DNA from 2 places in the Aminobacter sp. P9b genome. Region 1 is predicted to be linked to the other one. Evidence: predicted binding sites of a transcription regulator. Region 1 holds the regulator's gene; the other holds the start of a gene.
What was found. The regulator LexA, encoded in region 1, represses DNA repair genes until DNA is damaged. The targets are predictions, from matches to a motif close to TGTTCNNNNTGTGTTCNG.
Positions count from the first base shown of each region.

Region 2: the regulator LexA is predicted to act here: its motif matches at 6,741-6,758, upstream of WHT83_RS08340 (DNA recombination protein RmuC).

Region 1 covers NZ_CP150082.1:3,473,474-3,485,476, reverse strand. Annotated here, with positions in the region: gene fabZ (3-hydroxyacyl-ACP dehydratase FabZ) at 1-110, shown strand, start outside; gene lpxA (acyl-ACP--UDP-N-acetylglucosamine O-acyltransferase) at 122-958, shown strand; gene WHT83_RS17130 (LpxI family protein) at 945-1,838, shown strand; gene lpxB (lipid-A-disaccharide synthase) at 1,835-2,998, shown strand; gene gltA (citrate synthase) at 3,058-4,347, opposite strand; gene gltX (glutamate--tRNA ligase) at 4,527-5,951, opposite strand; gene WHT83_RS17110 (ComEC/Rec2 family competence protein) at 6,288-8,531, shown strand; gene lexA (transcriptional repressor LexA) at 8,568-9,284, opposite strand; gene WHT83_RS17100 (porin) at 9,531-10,589, opposite strand; gene WHT83_RS17095 (HAMP domain-containing sensor histidine kinase) at 11,067-12,003, opposite strand, start outside.
Region 2 covers NZ_CP150082.1:1,689,540-1,701,542, reverse strand. Annotated here, with positions in the region: gene WHT83_RS08390 (LOG family protein) at 1-50, opposite strand, end outside; gene dapD (2,3,4,5-tetrahydropyridine-2,6-dicarboxylate N-succinyltransferase) at 195-1,049, shown strand; gene WHT83_RS08380 (DUF805 domain-containing protein) at 1,125-1,502, shown strand; gene WHT83_RS08375 (DUF805 domain-containing protein) at 1,495-1,866, shown strand; gene dapE (succinyl-diaminopimelate desuccinylase) at 2,012-3,199, shown strand; gene WHT83_RS08365 (transporter) at 3,214-3,810, shown strand; gene truA (tRNA pseudouridine(38-40) synthase TruA) at 3,795-4,547, opposite strand; gene WHT83_RS08355 (GNAT family N-acetyltransferase) at 4,571-5,080, opposite strand; gene fmt (methionyl-tRNA formyltransferase) at 5,077-6,012, opposite strand; gene def (peptide deformylase) at 6,158-6,688, opposite strand; gene WHT83_RS08340 (DNA recombination protein RmuC) at 6,792-8,057, shown strand; gene WHT83_RS08335 (GFA family protein) at 8,065-8,469, opposite strand; gene WHT83_RS08330 (cation diffusion facilitator family transporter) at 8,497-9,465, opposite strand; gene WHT83_RS08325 (hypothetical protein) at 9,621-9,746, shown strand; gene sugE (quaternary ammonium compound efflux SMR transporter SugE) at 9,905-10,219, shown strand; gene WHT83_RS08315 (DUF6481 family protein) at 10,420-10,848, opposite strand; gene WHT83_RS08310 (LLM class flavin-dependent oxidoreductase) at 11,067-12,003, shown strand, end outside.

The sequences.
Region 1 (12,003 bases):
AGAAGATCAAGAAGCGCGGCAATATCCTCAAGTTCGCCTGCGATGCGCAGGTCGATGGCGTCACCGTGGCCGAGGCCGAGGTGGCTGCGATGATGGTGCCGAAGGAATAGCAAGACCTTTCATGCAGACCGAAACTTTCATCCATCCCGCCGCCGTCGTCGAAACTGGCGCAAAGCTGGGCGCGGGCGTCCGCATCGGGCCGTTCTGCCATGTCAGCGCCGACGCCGTCATCGGCGATCGCGTTGAACTGATCAGCCACGTTGCCATTATGGGCGCAACCACCCTTGGTGAAGGCTGCAAGGTCTTCCCGCAGGCGACGCTCGGCGCAGCACCGCAGAACAACAAGCACAAGGGTGGCCGCACGACGCTGGTCGTCGGCAAGAACTGCACGATCCGCGAAGGCGTGACCATGCATCTTGGCACCGACACCAGCCGTGGCGCCACCACTGTCGGCGATAACGGGCTGTTTCTCGCCTATGCGCACATCGCTCATGACTGCATCGTCGGTGACAATGTCACCATGGCCAATGTCGCGACGCTTGGCGGCCATGTCGAGGTCGGCAACAACGTGACGCTTGGCGGGTTGTGCGCGGTCCACCAGATGACGCGTATCGGCCATCATGCCTTCGCTGGCGGTGCTGCCATCATCGACGGCGACATCATTCCCTATGGCATGGTGATGGGCAATCGCGCCCGGCTGCGCGGGCTCAACGTCATCGGCATGAAGCGCTCAGGCCTGCCGCGCGCCGAAATCTTTGCGCTGCGCAAGGCCTACAAGATGATCTTCGACCCCGCACGCGCAGTGGCCGAGAACATTCCGGCTGTCGAACGCGAATTCCAGGGCTCGGCCATCGTGCGCGACATGCTCGATTTCATCCAGGCACGGGGCAAGCGCCATTTCACGGTGCCGCCGCTCCGAACCGCCGTCTCCGACGACGCCGCCGATGACGAAAGCTGAGGGCGGAAAGAAGATAGTCCTTTCCGCGGCCGACCGGGTCGCTGTCGTTGCCGGCAGCGGCCGCCTTCCCGTCAATGTGGCCGACAGCCTGGCCGAGACGGGACACGCGCCATTCATCGTACTGATCGAAGGCGAGACCGATCCCGGCACCAGCCTGTGGAGCTATGACGGCAAGGTGCTGGCGATCGAGCAGTTCGCAGCACTTGTGCCGCTGCTCAAGCGCGAGCGCATCACCCATCTCGTGCTCGCCGGTGGCATCAGCCGCCGTCCGGCCTGGCGCGCCATCCGCCCGAGCGTTTCGCTTCTTCGCATCCTGCCGCGGGCGCTGGCCGGTTTTGCACGCGGCGACGACGGCTTGCTTCGCATATTGGTCGACCTGATCGAGGACAACGGCATCAAGGTCGTGGGTGCGCATCAGGTCGTGCCGGACTTGCTTGCCATAGAAGGCAGGATCGGCGGGCTTGCGCCCAAGGACGGCGATTGGGCCGACCTCCGCGCAGGCTTGGAGGCCGCAGGCGCCATCGGGGCGCTCGACATCGGCCAGGCCGCCGTCGCCATAGGCGGACGGGCCATCGCCCTTGAAGGCATCGAGGGAACCGATCTTCTGCTCGAACGTGTCCGTGACCTGCGCAACAACGGTCGTATCTCCGGCCGCAAGCGCGGCGTCCTGGTCAAATGTGCCAAGCCCGGCCAGGAAATGCGCGCCGACCTGCCGACCATCGGTCCCGCAACGGTGGATGCGGCACACGCTGCGGGCCTGGCCGGAATTGGTGTCGAAGCTGGACGCTCCTTCGTGCTTGATGTCGGTGAGGTCGTGGAACGTGCCGATCGGCTCGGCCTCTTCGTTGTTGGCCTGACGAGTGAGAGGGGCAACAAATGACTCAGCCGCTGCTCAAGATCGCCATCGTCGCCGGCGAAGAGTCGGGCGACCTCCTGGGCGCCGACCTGGTGCGAGCCCTGCAGCGACTGACCGGCCGCGAGGTCAGGCTGGTCGGCACCGGCGGCCGGCATTTGCAGCAACTGGGGCTTTCGCCGCTGTTCGATGCCAGCGAGATCGCGCTGATGGGACTGACGGCGATCGTCCGCGACCTGCCGCGCCTGATGCGGCGGATCGGCCAGACGGCGCGCCTCGTAGCTGCCGAAAAGCCGGATTGCCTCATCACTATCGACAGCCCGGATTTTTCGCTGCGCGTGGCCAGGAAGGTTCGCGCGCTCGCGCCTGGGATTCCGATCGTCCATTACATCTGCCCGAGCGTGTGGGCGTGGCGGCCGGGTCGGGCCAAGGCGATGAAACCGCATGTCGATGAAGTGCTTTGCATCCTGCCCTTCGAACCCGCCGAGCTTGCGAGGCTGGGCGGCCCGCACGGCACTTTCGTCGGCCACCGACTGGTCAGCGATCCCGGTATTGCGGTCGCAGCCGCCATGCAGGAAGGCAAGGGCGCTCTTTCGCCCGACCGCGAAAAGACGCTTCTGCTGCTGCCGGGCTCGCGCCGCAGCGAGGTGCGCGGCCTGATCGGCCCGTTTGGCGAGACCGTTTCGATCCTGCGCGCACGCGGTCACCGCATGCGCCTGCTGCTGCCGACAGTTCCACATGTAGCCAGCCTGGTCGAAGACGCCGTCTCCGACTGGCCGGAAAAACCCGAGATCATCCTCGACCCACAGCGCAAATGGCAGGCCTTCGGCGAGGCCGATGCGGCGCTGATAGCGTCGGGAACGGTGTCGCTGGAGCTTGCGCTCGCCGGCGTACCGATGATGTCGAACTACAAGCTCGACACCTTCATGCGCGTGGTGCAGAGGCTGATCACCGTCTGGAGCGCGTCGCTGCCCAACCTGATCGCCGACAGGCCGGTGGTGTTCGAAGCCTACAACCAGTATGTGCGCCCGCAATGGATGGCGCGTCACATCGAGGGCCTGTTCGCCGACAGCGGCATCAGGCGCTGGCAGAAGGAAGGCTTTGCCGAGATCCTCCGGCGCATGACGACCGATCGCCCCTCCGGCGAACTTGCCGCCGAAGCCGTCCTCAAGCACATCTATAAATGAAAAAAACGCCCGTCAGGCAAGAGCTTGGCGGGCGTTGTTCAATTCGTTTCGCTTGGCGCTTAGCGCTTGGCGATCGGCAGATAGTCGCGCTCGGCAGCACCGGTGTAGAGCTGGCGCGGACGGCCGATCTTCTGGCGCGGATCCTCGATCATTTCCTTCCACTGTGCGATCCAGCCGACGGTGCGGGCGAGCGCGAACAGCACTGTGAACATGGTCGTGGGGAAGCCCAGCGCCTTCAGCGTGATGCCCGAGTAGAAGTCGATGTTCGGGTAGAGCTTCTTTTCGATGAAGTATTCGTCGGTTAGCGCGATGCGCTCGAGCTCCATTGCGACGTCCAGCATCGGATCGTCCTTGATGCCGAGCTCGCCGAGCACTTCATGCGTGGTCTTCTGCATGATCTTGGCGCGGGGATCGTAGTTCTTGTAGACGCGGTGGCCGAAGCCCATCAGGCGGAACGGATCGTTCTTGTCCTTGGCGCGGGCGACGAACTCCGGAATGCGGTCGACATGGCCGATTTCGCTCAGCATGTTGAGCGCCGCTTCATTGGCGCCGCCATGGGCCGGACCCCACAGGCAGGCAATGCCGGCGGCGATGCAGGCGAACGGGTTGGCGCCCGAGGAACCGGCGAGGCGCACGGTCGAGGTCGAGGCGTTCTGCTCGTGGTCGGCATGGAGGATGAAGATGCGCTCCATGGCGCGGGCGAGCACCGGATTGACCTTGTACTCCTCGCACGGCACGGCAAAGCACATGTGCAGGAAGTTGGCCGCGAAGTTCAGCTCGTTCTTGGGGTAAACGAAGGGCTGGCCGATATGATACTTGTAGGCCATCGCCGCGATCGTCGGCATCTTGGCGATCAGGCGGATCGAAGCGACCATGCGCTGGTGCGGATCCGAGATATCGGTCGAGTCGTGATAGAAGGCCGACAGGGCGCCGACCACGCCGCACATGACAGCCATCGGGTGCGCGTCGCGGCGGAAACCGGTGAAGAAGCGCGACATCTGCTCATGCACCATGGTGTGGCGCGTGACGCGATGGTCGAAGTCGTCCTTCTGGGACTTGGTCGGCAGTTCGCCATAGAGCAGGAGGTAGCAGACCTCGAGGAAGTCGCCGTGCTCGGCCAACTGGTCGATCGGATAGCCGCGGTGCAGCAGGATGCCGGCATCGCCATCGATGAAGGTGATCTCCGACTCGCAGCTCGCCGTCGAGGTGAAGCCGGGGTCGTAGGTGAAAGCGCCGGTGGTGGCGTAGAGCGATGCGATGTCGATCACATCTGGTCCGACCGTTCCGGCGCGCACCTTGAACTCGTGGGTCTGGCCGCGGAACTCCAGTTTGGCGGTCGAATCAGTCATCGCATACTCCTTAGTGCTGAGTTGCCGCCCTGGGCGGCGCAATCTTCATAACAAGGCAACCCGTTAGGCCCGGAATGTCCGAGCCCCCAGCTTCCCCGCTGCTTTCAAATTGACCTGTTGCCGCAATGTTGCACCGCAATAGCCTCATTTCAATGCAAAACTAGGAAAGCACTGCTGACCTAATCGATTTGATCGGAAATGCGGGCTAGACTTTCGTCGCGCCCCAGGACGGCCAACACATCGAACACGCCGGGAGACGTGCTTTTGCCCGTCAGGGCTGCACGCAAGGGCTGTGCGACGGCTCCCAACTTGACGTTCTCGCGCCCGGCAAATTCGCGGATCGCTGCCTCCGCCGAAGCGGCGTTCCAGTCCTCGTTGACGCCGGCCAGCGCCGCGTGCGCGCCCTTGAGCACATCCTTGGCCGGACCGGCCAGAAGCGCTGCCGCCTTGTCGTCGAGAGGCAAGGGACGCTCGGCAACCAGGAAGCCTGCGCCATCCGCAAGCTCGATCAGCGTCTTGGCGCGCTCCTTGAGACCGGGCATGGCGGCCAGCAGCTGCGCCTTGCGCTTGTCGTCGAGCCTGGCGAGGATCGCATCGCCGCCGGGCAGGTAGGGCAAGGTCGCCACAAAGATGTCGAACAGCTTCCTGTCGTCCATCTGGCGCATGTGGACGCCGTTCAGCGCCTCGAGCTTGGCGAAGTCGAAGCGCGCCGCACCCTTGTTGACGTCCTCGATCTCGAACCAGCGGATCATGTCCTCGATGCTCATCACCTCGTCGTCGCCATGGCTCCAGCCGAGGCGGGCGAGATAGTTGAGCAATGCCTCGGGCAGGTAGCCCATGGCGCGATAGGCATCGACACCAAGCGCGCCATGGCGCTTGGACAGCTTTGCGCCGTCGGCACCATGGATCAGCGGGATGTGGGCCATGACAGGCACATCCCAGCCCATGGCGACATAGATGATCGTCTGGCGCGCGGCGTTGGTCAGGTGGTCGTCGCCGCGGATGATGTGGGTGACGCCCATGTCATGGTCGTCGACGACGACGGCATGCATGTAGGTCGGCACGCCATCCGAGCGCAGGATGATGAAATCGTCGAGATCCTTGTTGGGAAAGCGCACGTCGCCCTGCACGCGGTCACGCACCAGCGTCTCGCCCTCTGTCGGCGCCTTGATGCGGATCACCGGCTTCACGCCTGCCGGGGCTTCCGCCGGATCGCGGTCGCGCCAGCGCCCATCGTAGCGCGGCGGACGGCCTTCGGCGCGGGCCTTCTCGCGCATTTCGGTCAGCTCGTCCTGCGAAGCGTAGCAGTAATAAGCCTTGCCCATGCGGACGAGCTCCTCGGCGACCTCGCGGTGGCGCGGCGCGCGCTCGAATTGCGAGGTCGGCTCGCCCTCCCAGGTCAGGCCGAGCCAGGTGAGGCCCTCGAGAATTGCCGCGGTGGCAGCATCGGTCGAGCGCTCGCGGTCGGTGTCCTCGATGCGCAGCAGCATGGTGCCGCCGGTGTGGCGGGCATAGAGCCAGTTGAAGAGAGCCGTGCGCGCACCACCGATGTGCAGGTAGCCGGTGGGCGAGGGGGCGAAGCGGGTGACGACGGACATGGCGATTTCCAAGGGAGGCATAGCGCGCTTGGCCGAAGACCGGCGGCGCATGGCGTTTCGGTGGCGTTGATGTAGCATAGAAGGTCTGGGGCGCAAGAGGCAGGCCCGATGGGCGACCGCGTGCGGGAGGGGGAATCCGGTAACATTCCGGTGGTCGAGACCAGCGAGCGCGCGTTGCTGGGCGGCCCCGTTGCGCCCGCCGTGGCATGGGCACGGCCGAGCGCGCTTGAGGTTGATGCCCCGGGCGACGCCTCGCCGCGGGCGCCACGGCACTATTTTCCCCGGTCGTCGCCATGGTCGGACCAAGGTGCCGCTCTCCGCTCGTCCATGCGAGCCACTCGCGTGGCTATCGAAACCGAACTCGATCGTGGCGCCGCATTCCTGCTCGTGCCGGTCTTTCTGGCGATCGGGGCGCTTGCCTATTTCAGCTTTCGTGCCGAACCGCCCCTTGTACCGCTGGCCGCAGCCTTCGCGCTATTGGCTGTGCTCGCATTTCTGACGCGTACGAACAGGCTGGCTTATTACGCGCTTGCTGCTGCGGCCATCTGCCTGCTCGGCATGGCCATTGCCAAGATTGAAACGGAACGGATGGCAACCAAGATGCTCGGCGCGGCGATATCGGCCGGCATCACAGGGCGGGTAGTCGAGATAGATACCCTCGACAACGGCCGTCTGCGCCTGACCCTCGATATCCTGGCGACCGAACGGCCGGTGTTGCGCTATGCGCCGGATCGCGTGCGGCTCATCGCCCGCAAGGTCCCCGAAGGCGTGAGGGCCGGTTCGCAAGTGACAGGCTACGCCAGGCTGATGCCGCCGTCAGGCCCGGTGCGCCCGGGAAGCTACGACTTCTCCTTCGAAAGCTATTTCGATGGCATCGGCGCCAGCGGCTTTTTCATGAAGGGTCCGGAGCTTGCCGCTGCTGCTAAGCCGCCATCGGCCGTGGGCCAGGCATCAGCCTGGGTGGAAAACGCGCGCGACCGCATCGCCCAGCGCATTCGCGATCGCATCGGTGGTGCTGAAGGGGAAATTGCTGCGGCGCTGGTCGTCGGCGTGCGTGGCGGCATCCCGGAAGACGTCAACGAGGCGCTGCGGCGCACCGGCCTCTACCACATCATTTCGATCTCGGGCCTGCACATGGCGATGGTCGCCGGCACGGTGATGTTGCTGATGCGGCTGGGCTTCGCCGCCTTTCCAGCCTTCTCCTCGCATCGTCCGGTGAAGAAATACGCGGCAAGCGCCGCCTTGGCCGCGACAGCGGGCTATCTGTTCGTTTCCGGGGCGGAGGTCGCAGCGCAACGCAGCTTCATCATGCTGGCTGTGATGCTGACGGCGGTGCTGTTCGACAGGGCCTCCTTGACCATGCGCAATCTGGCGATCTCGGCCATCGTGGTCATCGTCATCTCGCCGCACGAGGTGGTCGGCCCGAGCTTCCAGATGTCGTTTGCCGCGACTGCAGCACTTGTCGGCGCCTATGCCTGGTGGTCCGATCGGCGTGAGCAGCAAGCTCAACCGGCCATCCAGCGGTCGATGCCCTCAAAGCTGTGGCGCTGGTTGGCTACGATGGCGGTCGGGCTTGCCGCGACCTCGGTGATCGCAGGTCTTGCCACTGCTGTCTTCGGCGCCTGGCATTTCCAGCGCGTCTCGCCGCTCAGTCTTGTCGCCAATCTGGCAGTGATGCCGATCGTCTCGGTACTGGTCATGCCGTTTGCCGTGCTTGCCGGCCTCTTCATGCCGTTCCGCCTCGATGGCATCTTCCTCGATACGATGGGTGCCGGCCTGACGGCCATGATCGCGCTGGCCAAATGGTTTTCCGAGCACTCGCCTGTCGACGCGGTCGGGCTGGTGTCGACGCATTCGGTCGTCCTTGTCACGGTGGCGCTGATCATCGCATCGATGGCCACGACCTGGCTGCGCGTTGCCGCTCTGCCGCTTGCGGCTCTCGCCCTGCTGGCATTGATGAATGCGGAAGCGCCGGACGTGCTGGTCTCGGAGGACGCGCGCCTGATGGGCGTACCGGTTGGTGCAGGCAGGCTTGCAGTCAATCGTGCTCGGCCAAACCAGTTCACAATCGACAATTGGAAACGTGCCTTGGTGACCGAGGACGTGGTCGGCCCCACGCGCCTGGGGCCGGCGAACCAGAGCAAGCGGAACAATGCGACCAGCCCAGGCGTCGCAAGCCCTTCCGGCAGTGGCACTGCCTTTTCCTGCGCCGACGGCTTGTGTCTCGTCGAGCACCCCTCGGGCGTGCAGGTTGCTCATGCAGAAAGCGCGGTAGCCGCCAGGCGCGCCTGTGCCACCGCTGACCTTCTTGTCGTCAACGACGCCACTGCAGTCAACGTGTGTACGCACTCAGCTGCGATCGTTCTCACCAGCCGTGAATTGGCACGCTTGGGAAGTGCGGCGATATTCCTGACGCCTGGCGGGGGAGGCGTTCCTCAGCAGGTCGACATCCGCCACGCTGTGGCCACGCCATACCGGCCCTGGCATGCGCAACGAGAATTCTCCCGCGAGGCGAGGGGACTGCCGCCCTATCGGCGGGAAAGTAAACGTCAGGGCGCACCGGAGCCGGCAACGCCAGCTCAGTAGGTCGCGCGCAATGCGCTCCCGACATGCATGCAAGGATCAGTAGCGGCGGATCAGCCCGACGAGCTTACCCTGCACCTTGACCCGGTCAGGCCCGAAGATACGGGTTTCATAGGCCGGATTGGCGGCTTCCAGGGCGATCGAGGCGCCCTTGCGGCGGAAGCGCTTGAGGGTTGCTTCCTCGTCATCGACCAATGCGACGATGATCTCGCCGGGATTGGCGGTATTGGAACTGCGGATGACGACCGTGTCGCCGTCGAAGATGCCGGCCTCGATCATCGAATCGCCCTTGACCTCGAGCGCATAATGCTCGCCGCCCATGATCATATCCGGCGGCACCGAAATCGAATGAGTCTTGTGCTGGATCGCGTCGATCGGCACACCGGCGGCGATGCGCCCCATGACCGGTATGGTGACCGCCGCGCCGACGTCGTCGTCATTGCCGTGCGAGAACGATCGCGATGGCTCCGGTTTACGGCCAAGGCTGCCCTCGATGACGCTCGGCGAGAACTTTCGTGCCGCGTTGAGGCCGGGCGCGATCGAATCGGGCAGGCGCAGCACTTCAAGCGCACGTGCCCGGTTGGGCAGGCGGCGGATGAAACCACGCTCCTCGAGCGCCGTGATCAGCCGATGGATGCCGGATTTGGAGGCGAGGTCCAACGCCTCCTTCATTTCGTCGAAGGATGGCGGGATGCCTGCTTCCTTCAGCCGCTCGTGAATGAACAGCAGAAGCTCGTGTTGTTTGCGCGTCAGCATGGCCACCCCTGAGGAATCAAAAGAAAAACAAACCCGGAACAAACGCTATCTGTTCCAGTTGTGTTCTGCAACTGTTTATATTTCCTGAAGGGGCCGACGCCGGCGGCGAAGCCCTGCGTAGCGTGCAGGCTGAATTTTCCGTATTGCTGGAACGGCCTTTGGGCTCGGAGGGCGGTCAGGGCGCCGCGACGACGCCCGCCAGAATTGCTTGTCGAAGACGGGGAGCAGTTGCTCCCCGTCTTCTGTTTAGAATGAGGCCTGGAGGCGCAGGAACCCGCTCACAGAGCCGTCGCCGGCATCGTCCAGATTGTCCGCATAGACGAGTTCGGGAGTGACGACGAAGTTCTCAACCAGAGTGTAGGCCACATTGGCGACCGCCACGAGATTGCTGTCGTCGTCGTAGGCGAGTTGTGCGTTGAAGCGTGTCTTTTCGCCAAATTTGGCCGAACCGCCGCCCCAGACGGCCCAGGAACCGCCCCAGTTGCCGTAGTAGTTGCGGGTGTCTGCCTCCGACTTGTAGCCGACCATGCCAAACAGCGAAATGGTGTCCGTCACATCGACGTCGACCCGCGCCTTGCCTGCCCACACATCGTTGCGGCTGTCATAGGCGGCAACCGTGGCGACCTTGCCCCAGCCCTGGGTGAACGAGCCGCCGGCGACGACGTTCGGGACGTAATCTTCGACAGCGTTCGTTCCGGACCCCGTTTCGAGAGCGATCGTGGCGGCGAACCCGAGTGGGCCGGTATAGGTGTAGGAAATCTGCTGGGTGCGGAAAGGACCGAAGCCCAGCAACCAATCGTTGATGACGTCTCCAGCGTAGTCGGTGAACGTCGAGAAAACCGAATCCGTCATGCCTGCCCTGAAGCCGCCAAGCTCGAGATAGGCATGGTTGATGTACATGGCACTGCCAGTTCCGGAAATATCTTCGTAATTCCAGATTGCGCCGCCCCTGTCGTAGTCGAAGTTGACCTGCATATAGGCCCGCAGAGTGCCGAACTCGGTCTGCGAACGGGCGTCGGTCTGCAGAGCAGCACGCGCGCGCTTGTAGTAGGTGTCGCCGTTTCCATCGCCATCGACATCGGAACCGAGAAGCTCGCCGACACCGATGTCATAACGGACATAGCCCGAGACACGCAGGCAGGTCTCGGTGCCGGGCAAGTAGAAGAAGCCCGGACCATAGACATCGCAAACGCGCACATATTCGGCCTGTTCCGGGTCTGCCACAGCGACAGCGTCGGCAGCATATGCCTGGCCTTGCAATAGAGTCGGGACCGCGACGGTGGCAAGCAGCAAAGATCTAATCATTTCGTCCTCTCAATTCTGTTGGCAAGTCGCATGCAAGCGACCGAAATGATCAGGAAGGCACCTGCTTTACGTCGAGCCGATGCCAACTTTAAATATCTGTAAGAAATACATCCCGTTGTTTTGACGTCATTCATGTGTTGCAGTTTTGTCGCAATTCTCCGGTGGGAAAGCCCAAGGAACCTGGTTCTTGTTTCGATGCGACTGTCAAAAGAGCAGACTGAAACCGGTGTCGGACCGTCAAGGCCCGTGGCGAATCTGAAAGGTTCGATTCGAATGCAATGCCGTTGCGATGCCAAGCTCAGTTGTTTGGACGGTTATCCTGCGACAATACAATTTTGTAAAGTTAGGAACAGGTCTGCTCAAAATTAGTATTGCAATATCTCTTTGTTCAGGCAGATACCTGCTGCTCGTTCAAACAGCGTGAATAATTATCCGCCCGTGTGACTGACCTCCACGGGCGGAGATTTTTCTTCTGTATTATGCTTGCGAGAATTTTATCTCGACCACGAGGCCAGGCGCGTTGTCGGCCAGCGAAATCGAGGCGTCGTGGAAATCGGATATCGCCTTCACGAGGCTGAGACCCAAGCCGGTTCCCTCGGTCGTTCTGCTTTTCTCGAGCCGATAGAAGCGCTTGAACACCTTGTGTCGCTCTTCCGCTGGAATTCCCGGACCGGTGTCCGCAATCAGGATGGAGCAGGAGCGGTGGCCATAGCTGACGCCGAGCCGTATCGAGGCTCCTTCATGGGTGTGCCTAATGGCATTTACCACCAGGTTGACGCACATCTGCCTCAGTAGATCGCGATCGGCGCTGATTGCAAACCTGCTGGCTCGATCTTCAGGCTCCAGATTCATGGAGCGCCCGGCATCCTCGGCTATTGGCTGATAGATTTCGTATATGTCCTTTATGATCTCGTATGGATCCAGGCTGACGAACCTCGATGTCCGCGCACCGGATGAAATATGCGAAATTCGAAGGAGAGCCTCGAAGGTATTGGCAATCTGCGTGACTTCGTCCATTGCCGTTGCAATATGCGTCTCGGCCGACGCCTGATCGGGGCTATCCAAAGCGGCTTCAAGCAAAAGCAGCAGCCGACCAATCGGGGTCTTTAGATCGTGCGCGATGTCGGTCGTAACCTGCTTCATCGCAGCAATGCTCGACTCCAATTGCACCAGCGTGGAGTTGATCTCGCGTGCCAGTGTGTCGATGTCGTCATTTTGCGGGGAGACCGGCAGACGCGTTGTGAGTTCTCCCGCTCCGAAGGCCTTCATCGTGTCTGACAAAGCAGCAATGCGACGACGCGTTCGAAATGCAAGCACTGCGCCGCTTCCCAGGCCCAGGGCAAGGACTATCGCTGTTGCGCAGCCAAAGCTGAAGAGAGCGATCTTTCTCAGCCGGTAGGTGTCGTCGTAGCTC
Region 2 (12,003 bases), 1.8 Mb from region 1:
TCGTCAGAGTGCGGCAGCGGCGTCCAGCCAGCCTTATCCATAGGATTCATTTTCTGCTCGACCCCAAATTACCGTTGCCCGCGACATTCCGCGGCGTCACCGCGATTGACCCCTCCACTAGCCTGAAATAGGGTCCGCGCGATTTTATGCCAGCTTAGAAGCCTTAACCTTAACGGTACGTAACGGAGATGTTCATGTCGAAGCCCGATCTCGCCAGCCTCGAAAAGACAATCGACAAGGCGTTCGAGGAACGCGACGGCATTTCGACATCGACGCGCGGCGAAGTCCGCGACGCCATCGAGACCGCACTCGACCTTCTGGACAAGGGCACTGCCCGCGTCGCGCAGCGCCAGGACGACGGCAAGTGGCAGGTCAACCAGTGGCTCAAGAAGGCGGTGCTGCTGTCGTTCCGCCTGAACCCGATGGAGTTGATCTCGGGTGCGCCCGGTGGCGCTTCGTGGTGGGACAAGGTGCCGTCCAAGTTCGACGGCTGGGGCTCGGTCGACTTCGAAAAGGCCGGCTTCCGCGCCGTGCCGTCGGCCGTCGTGCGCAAGTCGGCTTTCGTCGCTCCGGGCGCCGTGCTGATGCCGTCCTTCGTCAATGTCGGCGCCTATGTCGACACCGGCACGATGGTCGACACCTGGGCCTCTGTCGGCTCCTGCGCCCAGATCGGCAAGAACGTGCACCTGTCCGGCGGCGTCGGCATCGGCGGCGTGCTCGAGCCGATGCAGGCCGGCCCGACCATCATCGAGGACAATTGCTTCATCGGCGCGCGTTCGGAAGTGGTCGAAGGCTGCATCGTGCGCGAAGGCTCGGTGCTCGGCATGGGCGTGTTCATCGGCCAGTCGACCAAGATCGTCGACCGCGCCACGGGCGAAATATTCTACGGTGAAGTGCCGGCCAATTCGGTCGTCGTCGCCGGCTCGCTGCCCGGCAAGCCGCTGCCCAATGGCGAGCCCGGCCCGAGCCTCTATTGCGCCGTCATCGTCAAGCGCGTCGACGCCAGGACCCGCTCCAAGACCTCGATCAACGAACTGCTCAGAGATTGATCTTCTCCTGAAACCGAAGCAACGTCGGGCTGGCGCGCACGGGGCGCGCCGGCATTTCAGCTTCGGAGTGGTGACATGGACTGGAAGTATCTCCTGACCAGCTTCGACGGCCGCATCAATCGTGCCAAGTTCTGGGCTTGCGTGGCTGTCTTCGTGGTGACCTGGGTCGTCTTCACCATTTTGATCCGGGCCTTCGGACTGAACCTCGCAGATCCCAACCCCGACATGGCCGTTTTTTTTGCTCGCGCGGCAGCCTCCTTTGTCTTCGGCCTCCTGATGATGTACATGGCGCTCGCGGTCTATGCGAAGCGTTGGCATGATCGCGGCAAAACAGGCTGGTGGAGCCTGATAGCAATAGTTCCGGTCATCGGCACTGTCTGGATCGTGGTAGAACTCGGGATCCTTGAAGGCGACCGCGGCGCAAATGAATACGGACCGGACCCACTTGCCTGACAAATCCCAGCTTTTCTGGTTGTTCTTCCGATTCTCGGGCCGCGTGAACCGCGCGGCCTACGTGCTCGGCTTTCTGCTGATGCTGGTGACGATGTCGTTCCCGCTCTACCAGTTCATGCGCGTGCATCCCGAAAGCGGCGCGGCCCAGTTATGGTCGATGCTGTTCGGCCTGAGCTTCCTGGTCTTCCTGTGGGCGCACATCGCCTTCAGCGTCAAACGCCTGCACGATTTCGACAAGCCAGGCCTCTTCGCGGTGGCGCTGTTCATCCCGGTGATCTCGATCTTCGCCTTCATCGCGCTCTGCTTCTATCCGGGAACGCCGGGCCCGAACCAGTTCGGCCACCAGACCAACGCGCCGCAATAGACCCTTCCTGTGAGGCCCAACGAGCGAGCCTGCGCCTTCCCATGACAGGTCGTGACGGGCGACGCTGTAGCGAGGCTTAACTCGGCGTTCACCGGAGCAACCGAACGTCGTGACAGGGCCGGACGATTCAATTATCGCTGTGGCCATGAAACTGCCTACAGATCCCGCCGAGAACCTTGCCGCCCTCATTCGCTGCCCGTCGGTCACCCCGGCTGAAGGCGGCGCCCTGACGGCGCTGGAAGCCATGCTGAAGCCGCTCGGCTTCGCCGTCGACCGCCCGACCTTCTCCGAGTCGGGCACACCCGACATCGAGAACCTCTATGCCCGCCGTTCCGGTAACGGACCGCACCTGATGTTCGCCGGCCACACCGACGTCGTGCCGGTCGGCGACGAGGCGGCGTGGACGCACCCGCCGTTCTCGGCAGCCATCGCCAATGGCGAGATGTATGGCCGCGGCGCCGTCGATATGAAGGGCGGCATCGCCTGCTTCGTGGCGGCGGTGGCGCGCCATGTCGAGGCCAATGGCGGCCCGAAAGGATCGGTGTCGCTGCTGATCACCGGCGACGAGGAAGGCCCCGCGATCAACGGCACCGTCAAGCTGCTCGAATGGGCAGCCGCACGCGGCGAGAAGTGGGACGCTTCGCTGGTCGGCGAGCCGACCAACCCGGATATGCTGGGCGACATGATCAAGATCGGCCGGCGCGGCTCGGTGTCGGGCGTCGTCACCGTCAACGGCCGACAGGGCCATGCCGCCTATCCGCACCTCGCCGACAACCCCGTGCGCGGCCTAATGACGCTGGTCGACGCGCTGCTCAACCCTGCCTTCGACAAGGGCACCAAGGATTTCCAGCCGAGCAACCTCGAGGTCACCACCTTCGACGTCGGCAATCCGGCCACCAACGTCATTCCGGCCAAGGCGACGGCAGCCTTCAACATCCGCTTCAACGACACCTGGACGGTGGAGACGCTGCAGGCGGAGATCCACAATCGCCTGGACAAGGCGAGCGGCCGGAAGAAATACCGCAAGGGCCGCAAGGAGCCGATCGAATTCGAGCTGACCTGGCGCGACACGCCGAGCCATGTCTTTTTGACCCGCGACGACAAGCTGGTCGACGCTCTGGCGGGCTCGATCAAGGCGGTCACCGGCCGCAAGCCGAAACTGTCGACCACCGGCGGCACGTCGGATGCGCGTTTCATCAAGGATTATTGCCCGGTCGTCGAATTCGGGCTGGTCGGCAAGACCATGCACATGGTCGACGAGCGCGTGCCGCTTGCCGAACTCGAAATGCTGACACAGGTCTACCAGCGCTTCCTGGAAGACTGGTTCGGATGACAGCTTAGGACGCGATGTTGGGCAGCAGTGAAATCCAGCAATATCTGTCCGGTGCCTGGCGGCTGATGCTGGGCAAGGCCGACGGCCTGCGCCTGCTCGATCTCAGCGCCGACGGGTTCTGGAACTCGTTCTTCGCCATCCTGATCGCCGTGCCCGCCTTGATCATCGGCTGGGTCGGGGTCTCCGACGAGCTTGCCCTGCAATCGACCGCATTTGCAGGCCGCTTCGGCATCGTCGTCCGGCTGGCGCTGGTCGACATCGGTGCCTGGGTCCTGCCGCTGATCGTCTTTGCCCTGGTGGCACGCCGCGCCGGCGTCGGCGACCGTTTCGTGCACTATGTCGTGGCCAGCAACTGGGCTTCGGCCATCATCGCCTGGCTGATGCTGCCCGCCGCGCTGCTCCGGATGCTGATGCCGGCGGCGCAGAGCGCGACGTCAGGGCTGTCGCTGGCGCTGTTCGTGCTGTCGATGGTGCTCAGTTGGCGCATGACCAACGCGGCGATCAGCAAGGGGGCTGCGGTCGGCTCGGCAGTCTTTGCCGGCATGTTCCTGGTGTCGCTGCTGGTGCTGTTTTCGCTGCAGTCGATGTTCGGGATCTACGTACCCGCATAATCCACGCCTGTCAGGTAAAGACCGTCCGGCGGCGCCACCTGTCCGCAGGCGGCGCGGTCCTGCGCCTCAAGTGCCGCCCTGAGATCGTCGGCCGTCCAGCCGCCCTCGCCGACCCGCTTCAGGCTGCCGACCATCGATCGGACCTGGTTATGCAGGAACGAGCGAGCCGAAGTCCTGACCTCGATCATGTCGCCGGACCGCGTGACGTCGAGCCGGTCGAGCGTGCGGACAGGGCTGTTGGCCTGGCACTGGGTCGAGCGGAAAGTGGTGAAATCGTGCCGCCCGAGCAGGAGCTTGGCTGCATCTGCCATCGCCTCGTGGTCGAGGCGTTTGGGCACCCACCAGACCCTGCCACGTTCCAGTGCGGCTGGCGCGCGGCGATTGAGGATACGGTAGATGTAATGGCGCCCTGTGGCGGAGAAACGGGCGTCGAAATCGTCTGGCACTTGCCGGGCGGCGAGCACCGATACCGTCTCGCCGGCAGCCTGCATATGCGCGTTGACGGCATCGCGCACCTTGTCGTCAGCCCATGCCTTGGTGAGGTCGGCATGGGCGACCTGGGCGGACGCGTGCACGCCGGCATCCGTGCGGCCAGCGCCCCGCAGCGAGATGTCATCGCCGGAGAATTTCAGGATTGCCTGCTCGATCGCCGCCTGCACCGTATGCAGCCCGGCCTGTCGCTGCCAGCCGGCGTAGCCGCGACCGTCATATTCGATATCAAGGCGATAGCGCGGCATGTGCTGTCAAAACTCCGGCCGCTTTACGCGGCCAGAGCCGTACCGAAGGCCGAGGCGTAGACCAGCTCGCCGGTCTCGGGCGCATCGCCCCAGGCCAGCGCCTGCAGCGCCTCGCACTGGTAGTCGCTTTCGAATTTGGCCGCGCGGTCGTGCGTGTAGCCGAAGCGGCCGTAATAGGCCGGATCGCCGAGCACCACGGCCAGCGTCTCGCCGCCATCCTTGAGGCGGATATGAGCCTCGCGGATCAGCGCGCCACCGATGCCGGTGCCGTGGAAATCGGGCTCGACCGCCAGCGGTGCGAGCGCAACTGCCGGAACGGTCTTGCCGCCGTTTTGGACATAGAGCCTCGAAAACAGGATGTGGCCGACAACGTCGCCGTCTTCTTCGGCCACCAGTTCGACGACCGCGTCGCCCTCGGCGACCAGTGCATCGACGAGACCGGCTTCGGCCTGTTGCCCGAAGGCGTGTTCCTCGACGAGGCGGATCGCCTCGCGGTCGCGGGGCGTTGCCGCCCGGATCGACATCATGCTCATGACAACTTCATTCCTTTTTCGATCTTGGCACCGCGCAGGAATTCATCCGCGGTGACGGGTTTTCCCCCCGCCCTTTGTACCTCGACCAGCCTGACGGCGGCTTCGCCACAGGCAATCTCCAACCGGTCGTCGAGAACCGTTCCCGGCTCTCCTTGTCCGGCGGCACGTTGCGAGCGCAACACTTTCAAGCGCTCTGTTCGTCCACCGATCTCGAATTCGCACCAGGCGCCGGGAAATGGCGACAGGCCGCGGATATTGTTGTCGACCGCCGTCGCCGGCAAGGTCCAATCGATCCGCGTCTCCGCTTTATCGATTTTTTTGGCGTAGGTCACGCCTTCGCTGGCCTGGGGCACCGTCTCCAGCCTGCCCGCTTCGAGCTCAGCCAGCGCTTCTACCATGAGCGAGGCACCTACCGCCATCAGACGATCGTGCAACTCGCCAGCCGTCATGTCGGGTCCGATCGCGACTTTTTCAAGTCGCGCGACCGGTCCGGTGTCCAATCCCTCTTCCATCCGCATGACCATCATGCCGGTTTCAGCATCGCCGGCCATGATCGCGCGCTGGATGGGTGCGGCCCCGCGCCAGCGCGGCAGGAGCGAAGCATGGCCGTTGTAGCAGCCCAATCGCGTGCCTTCGAGAATGGCCTTCGGCAGCAACAGGCCATAGGCCACGACCACGGCGACATCGGCCTTGAGCCCGGCGAATGCCGCATGCTCTGCGTCGCTTTTCAGCGAAAGCGGCGTGCGTATTTCGATGCCCAGCCGCTCGGCCTCGCGCTGCACCGGCGAGGGCGTGAGCTCCAGTCCGCGACGGCCCGCGGCGCGCGGCGGCTGCGAATAGACGGCGACGACCTCATGGCCAGCCTCGGCGATCGCACGCAGCGTCGGCACGGAAAAATCCGGCGTTCCCATGAAGATGACGCGAAGGCTCATGAGGGTATGCAGTCCAGGAGCTAAGCCCGGCCGGCGACGGCCAACCGTTCAGGCCTCCGCTTCAAACGGGTTTACGAGCCTGAGGTCAAGCCCGTCGAAGTCGCGGATGTCGCGCGTCGCAAGCTTTGAGGCAAACAGAGCGGGATCAACCCACCATGCGGCTCGGCGGACGGTCCTTGGCGAGCTTCTTGAACTTGCGCAGCACCATGTCGCGCTTGAGCTTCGAGATGTAGTCGATGAACAGCACGCCATCGAGGTGGTCGATCTCGTGCTGGAGGCACGTGGCGAGCAGGCCGTCGGCCTCGACCTCCTGCTCCTTGCCGTTCTCGTCGAGATACTTGACCCGAACCGCCGACGGACGCTCGACCTCGGCATAATAGTCGGGGATCGACAGGCAGCCTTCCTCGTAGACCGAGCGTTCGTCGCTGCGCGAAAGCACTTGCGGATTGATGACGACGCGCGGCGCCGGCTCCTCGCCCTCCTTGGCAAGGTCGAGCACCAGCATGCGCAGCGGCTCGCCTACCTGGATGGCGGCAAGGCCGATGCCCGGCGCGTCATACATGGTGTCGAGCATGTCGCGCGCGAACTTGCGCACGTCGTCGTCGATGCGCTCCACGGGCCTGGAAAGCTCGCGCAGCAGTGGATCGGGAAGGATGATCAGCGGCTTGATAGTCATGTGCCTCAACTAAGATGTCGGAATAAAACCGTCAACCGGTGGCATGGGGCGATGTTCCTGTTTTGATCTGACCGTAGGATGCGAATCGGTTATGGTGCCGGCCATGAACGACCTTTCCAGCATCTTGTCCGCTCCCATCGCCCAGCTTGGCGCCACCATCATCACGCTCGGCCAGGCGCTTGGTTTCGGCGCCCTGCTGTTCGTGATCCTGCTCGCCGTCCTCATGATCGCCTTGTGGCGATCGGCAAAGGCGCGCGCAGTGGCCGCCGCCGAAGCCGCCGATCACGCCCGCGACGCGGAAGCCCGCATGGCCGGCATCCTGCAGGCGCAGGCGGAAATGCAGGGACGGCTCGGCACGGTTGCCGACATCTTCGGCGCGCGCCAGGCCGAGCTGACGCAGTCGCTGGGCCAGCGTCTCGACGCCATGACCGGGCGTATCGGCCAGACAATGGCCGAGCAGACTAAGTCGACGCATGACAGCCTCGCCAAGCTGCAGGAGCGGCTCGCCGTCATCGACACCGCCCAGGGCAACATCCAGTCGCTCGCCGGCCAGGTGGTGCAGTTGCAGGCGATCCTGTCCAACAAGCAGACGCGCGGCGCCTTCGGCCAGTCGCGGATGGAGGCGATCGTCGCCGACGGGCTGCCTCTCGGCGCCTATGAGTTCCAGGCGACGCTGTCGAACAACAACCGGCCGGACTGCCTGGTCAAGATGCCCAATGGCGCACCGTCGCTGGTGATCGATGCCAAGTTTCCCCTCGAGGCCTGGAACGCCATCCGTGCCGCAGCCGACGTCGATGGCGCTGCAGACGCGCAGAAATATGCCGCGCAGGCGTTCCGGCGCGATCTCGATGTGCACATCAAGGCGATCGCCGACAAGTACCTGATCTCGGGCGAGACGCAGGACACGGCGTTCATGTTCGTGCCGTCGGAATCGATCTTCGCCGAGATCCACGAGAATTTCGAATCACTGGTGCACCGGGCGCATCGCGCCCGCATCGTGATCGTCTCGCCATCGCTTTTGATGCTGTCGATCCAGGTCATCCAGGCGATCCTCAAGGATGCGCGGATGCGCGAGCAGGCGCACCTGATCCAGGGCGAAGTCATCCGCCTGATGGAGGATGTCGGGCGCCTCGACGAGCGCGTGCGCAAGCTGCAGACCCATTTCGGCCAGGCCAGCAAGGACATCGACGACATCCTGGTGTCGTCGTCCAAGGTCACCAAGCGCGGCGAAAAGATCGAGGCACTGGAATTCGGCGCCTCGCATGCCGGCGAATCGGACGAAGCCGCGAAACCTCAAACGCCGAATGGCCGCGCCGCCGACTCCAAGACGGGCCAGCTCAGGCTGCGAGTGGTCGAGGAAAGCGAATAAGGCGTCGCTAGGACTGCTTCTCGACCGTCTCCATGCCGTCGAATGCGGGCAGCCAGTGCAGGGCCGAGCGGTGCCAGACCTGCTTGCGCGGAACCAGTTGCTCGCGCTGGCTGGATGTACCGGTCCTGAGGCCGTAGACCTTCGGACCGTCGCCGACCGAGGTGGCGAAGAGATGCGACCCACACTCGGCGCAAAAGCCTTGTGCCCGCTTGTTGCCGCTCTCACCTGTCTTCACGTAGATCCTGGGTTTGCCCGAGAACGCGATCTTGTCCTCGGCGACCGGAACCGTGACGCGAAAGGCCGTGCCGGTCAGCTTCTGGCAGTCGGTGCAATGGCAGATCGCCGTCTTCTCGGGGTCGACCTCGGCCGTGTAGGTGATGGCGCCGCAATGGCAGCCGCCTTCAATCTTCATTGAAATTCCTCCCTTTTCCTCACGATTCTATTCCGTCTCAGGCGCCGCCGTATCCCCGGTCACAAGCCTTTCCCGCCGCTCGCGCCAGCGCTCGGAAGTCTGCGGCTTGATGAAGACCGCGCTTACCTCGGGAACTTCCGCCTTGAGCTTGTTCTCCAGCCGCTCGACGCAGGTTTCGATATCGGCCGCCGAGATGTGGTCGACAAAATCGAGGCTGAGGCCGGCGACGATCTGCTCGGGCCCCATGTGCACCGTCAGAACGCCGTTGGCCTTTTCGACCGCCGGGTCGGCCTGAGCAACCTCCAGGATCTTGGCCTGCATATCGGGCAAGGCGGGCTCTCCCATCAGCAGCCCCTTGCTCTCCCGGGCGAGGAACACCGCCGTCGCCGCGAGAATCAGGCTGATACCGATGGATGCGGCGCCGTCCATCCAGGGCTGCTCGAAATACTGCGCCGCGGAAATGCCGATGAGCGCGATGACCAGCCCGAGCAGGGCTGCGCTATCCTCGAACAGCACGGTGTAGACGCTGGGATCCTTGCTGCGCCGCACGGCCTGGATGTAGCCGAGGCTGCCTTTGCTGCGCCGGAACTCCTTGAGCGCGACCAGCCAGGAGCCACCTTCAAAGACCATGCACAGGCCAAGCACCACGTAATTGACGAGCGGGTTTTCGATCGGCTCGGGATCGAGCATGTGGATCACGCCCTCATAGAAGGCGACGCCGGCACCGAGCGCAAAGACCAGAAGTGCGACGATGAAACTCCAGAAATAGAGCTCGCGGCCATGGCCGAATGGATGCAAGCGGTCGGGCGGCTGGGCGGCGCGCCGAAGCCCATAGAGCAGCAAAAGCCCGTTGCCGGTGTCGACCAGCGAGTGCACGCCTTCCGACAGCATCGCCGAACTGCCGGTGAACGCGGCGGCGACAAACTTGGTGGCGGCGATCAGCAGGTTGCCGGCGATTGCCGCAAAGATCACAAATCTGGAGCCGGAGTGTGCCACCGTCAGTTCCTCGCGAGAGGCAACTGTAGCGGGCGCCGGGCTGGGCTCAAGCCAATTCGTGGCTGCGAAACAAGCGGCTGGTGGCTCAACACCCCTCTTGCAAGCGAGACAACTTCGCGTTTCACTTCGTGTCTCAGCAGCGGGAGAAACGAATCATGGCCAAGGGTGCGATGAAAGCCGGGAAAGAAGCCCGGAAACCCAAAAAAGACGCCAAGAAGCCTGCGCCAGCGCCGGCATTCAAGGCGCCTCCGGTGCAAGCCACCAAGATCAAGGACAAGTAGGCTCTGGTCTCGGCTTGATATCAATCACCAGACGCCCGGTCTCGGCCGGGCGTCTGGTTGATTCTTCTTCCAAAAACCCCATCTATCCTGGCGCAGGAACGATCTTGCGCCTCCCCCAAAAACCGGTCGGGACGACCCGCCATCCAATGGAGCGTTCCATGGCTTGGACTTATCTGTTTCTTGCTGGACTGTTTGAGATCGGCTGGGCCATCGGGCTGAAATACACGGACGGCTTTTCGAAGCCGATGCCGACTGTCCTCACCATCGCCTCGATGATCGTCAGCCTCGGCCTGCTCGGCCTGGCGCTGAAGACGCTGCCCGTCGGCACGGCTTATGCCATCTGGACCGGCATCGGCACGGTCGGCACGGCGATGCTTGGCATCTGGCTTCTGGGAGAGCCGGCAACGGCGCTCCGCCTTGCCTGCATCGGCCTGATCGTGTCCGGCATCGTCGGCCTCAAGCTCGTCGCCTGATCGCGCAGTCGCGAAATGGCCTGGCCTGCCCAACCGGGCGGGCCACAGCAATCTGCATGCCGGCTGACCTGCGGACACGCCAAAGCGGCCCGCGCCCCGGGCTTGGCAAAACCCCGGTCGCGAACCACCAGCAATGAGAATTCGCGCAATCGGACCTGGCTAGCAGGCCGATGCGTCTTTCAGGCGAATGTGTCCTGCAATCAGCCGAAATTGGCCGAAGGCGGCATCCGCTTGCCGCGCGCCTTGCGCGCTGCGTAACGCGCGTCACGCTTGGCCTTGCGCTCAGCCTCGTCGGAGAGCACGCGGCTGATACGGTCGGCCTCTTCAGCCTCGCGTGCCTTGGCTTCCGCCTGCGCGGCCTCTTCGGCGGCCAGGCGTTCAGCTTCGGCCTTGGCTTCGCGTTCGGCCTTTTCGATGGCTTCACGAGCCAAGCGTTCCTGCCGCAGCTTTTCCTTTTCGGCTTCGCGGATGGCGCGTGCCTCTAGGATCGCCTTGCGTTCAGCCTGGCGTGCCACAACCGCTGGATCGTCAGCTGCCGGGCGTGCCTTGTACTTTTCGAGGAGAGCTTTCTTTGCGTCATTGGCGGCGTTACGCCGTTCGAAGACGTCTTTTTCCCTGTAGATTGCCAATTTGATTTCCCTGGAGTCACTTCGCGCCGCTTACATACGCGCGCAAAGGCAGAGTTCAAGCGCCAAAAAGGCATGTCTCCCATGAATTCGCGTGTTGTTGCGGATAGGAAACGCTCTTTGGCGCCAATCTCGATATGGATTGTTCACTAGTCCGCATCTGGCGGCTTCGTGGAGCGATGGCTACCTGTAGCACGAATGACAGCGACAGGACCAGCGATATGGAACTTGGCCTTTACACTTTTGCCGACGTCAGCCCGGAAGCAGGCCCGGGAGCCATTGGACCGCATCAGCGGTTGCGCAATCTCATCGAAGAAATCGAACTGGCCGACCAGGTCGGGCTCGATGTGTTCGGTCTTGGCGAGCACCACCGCCCGGATTACGCAGCCTCTGCGCCGGTCGTCGCGCTTGCTGCCGCAGCCGAGCGCACCAAGCGCATCCGGCTGACCAGCGCCGTCACCGTGCTTTCCTCCGACGATCCCGTGCGCGTGTTCCAGCAATTCGCCACCCTCGACCAGCTTTCCGGCGGCCGCGCGGAGATCATGGCCGGTCGCGGCTCGTTCATCGAATCGTTCCCGCTGTTCGGCTACAACCTCGAGGACTACGACGAGTTGTTCGCCGAAAAGCTCGACCTGCTGCTGGCGCTGCGCGACAGCGAGTGCGTCACGTGGTCGGGCACGCATCGCGCGTCGATCGACGATCGCGGCGTCTATCCCCGCCCCTATCAGGACAAGCTGCCGATCTGGATCGCCATCGGCGGCACGCCGCAATCGGCAGCGCGCGCCGGCGTGCTCGGCCTGCCGCTGGCGCTTGCCATCATCGGCGGCGAGCCGGCACGATTCGCACCGCTTTTCGACCTCTATCGCGAGGCGGCACGGCGCGGCGGGCAGGACCCGGCCAAGCTTGCCACCAGCATCAACGTCCATGGCTTCGTCGGCGAAACCACCGAGCAGGCGGCCGACGACTTCTACCAACCGCAGGCCGAGGTGATGAACCGCATCGGCCGCGAGCGCGGCTGGGGACCGACTTCAAGGGCGCATTTCGACCAATCGCGTTCGCCGCAAGGCGCGCTGTTCGTCGGCAACCCGGAGGTGGTGGCCGAAAAGATCGTGGCACAGCACAAGCTGTTCAAGAACGACCGCTTCCTGCTGCAGATGG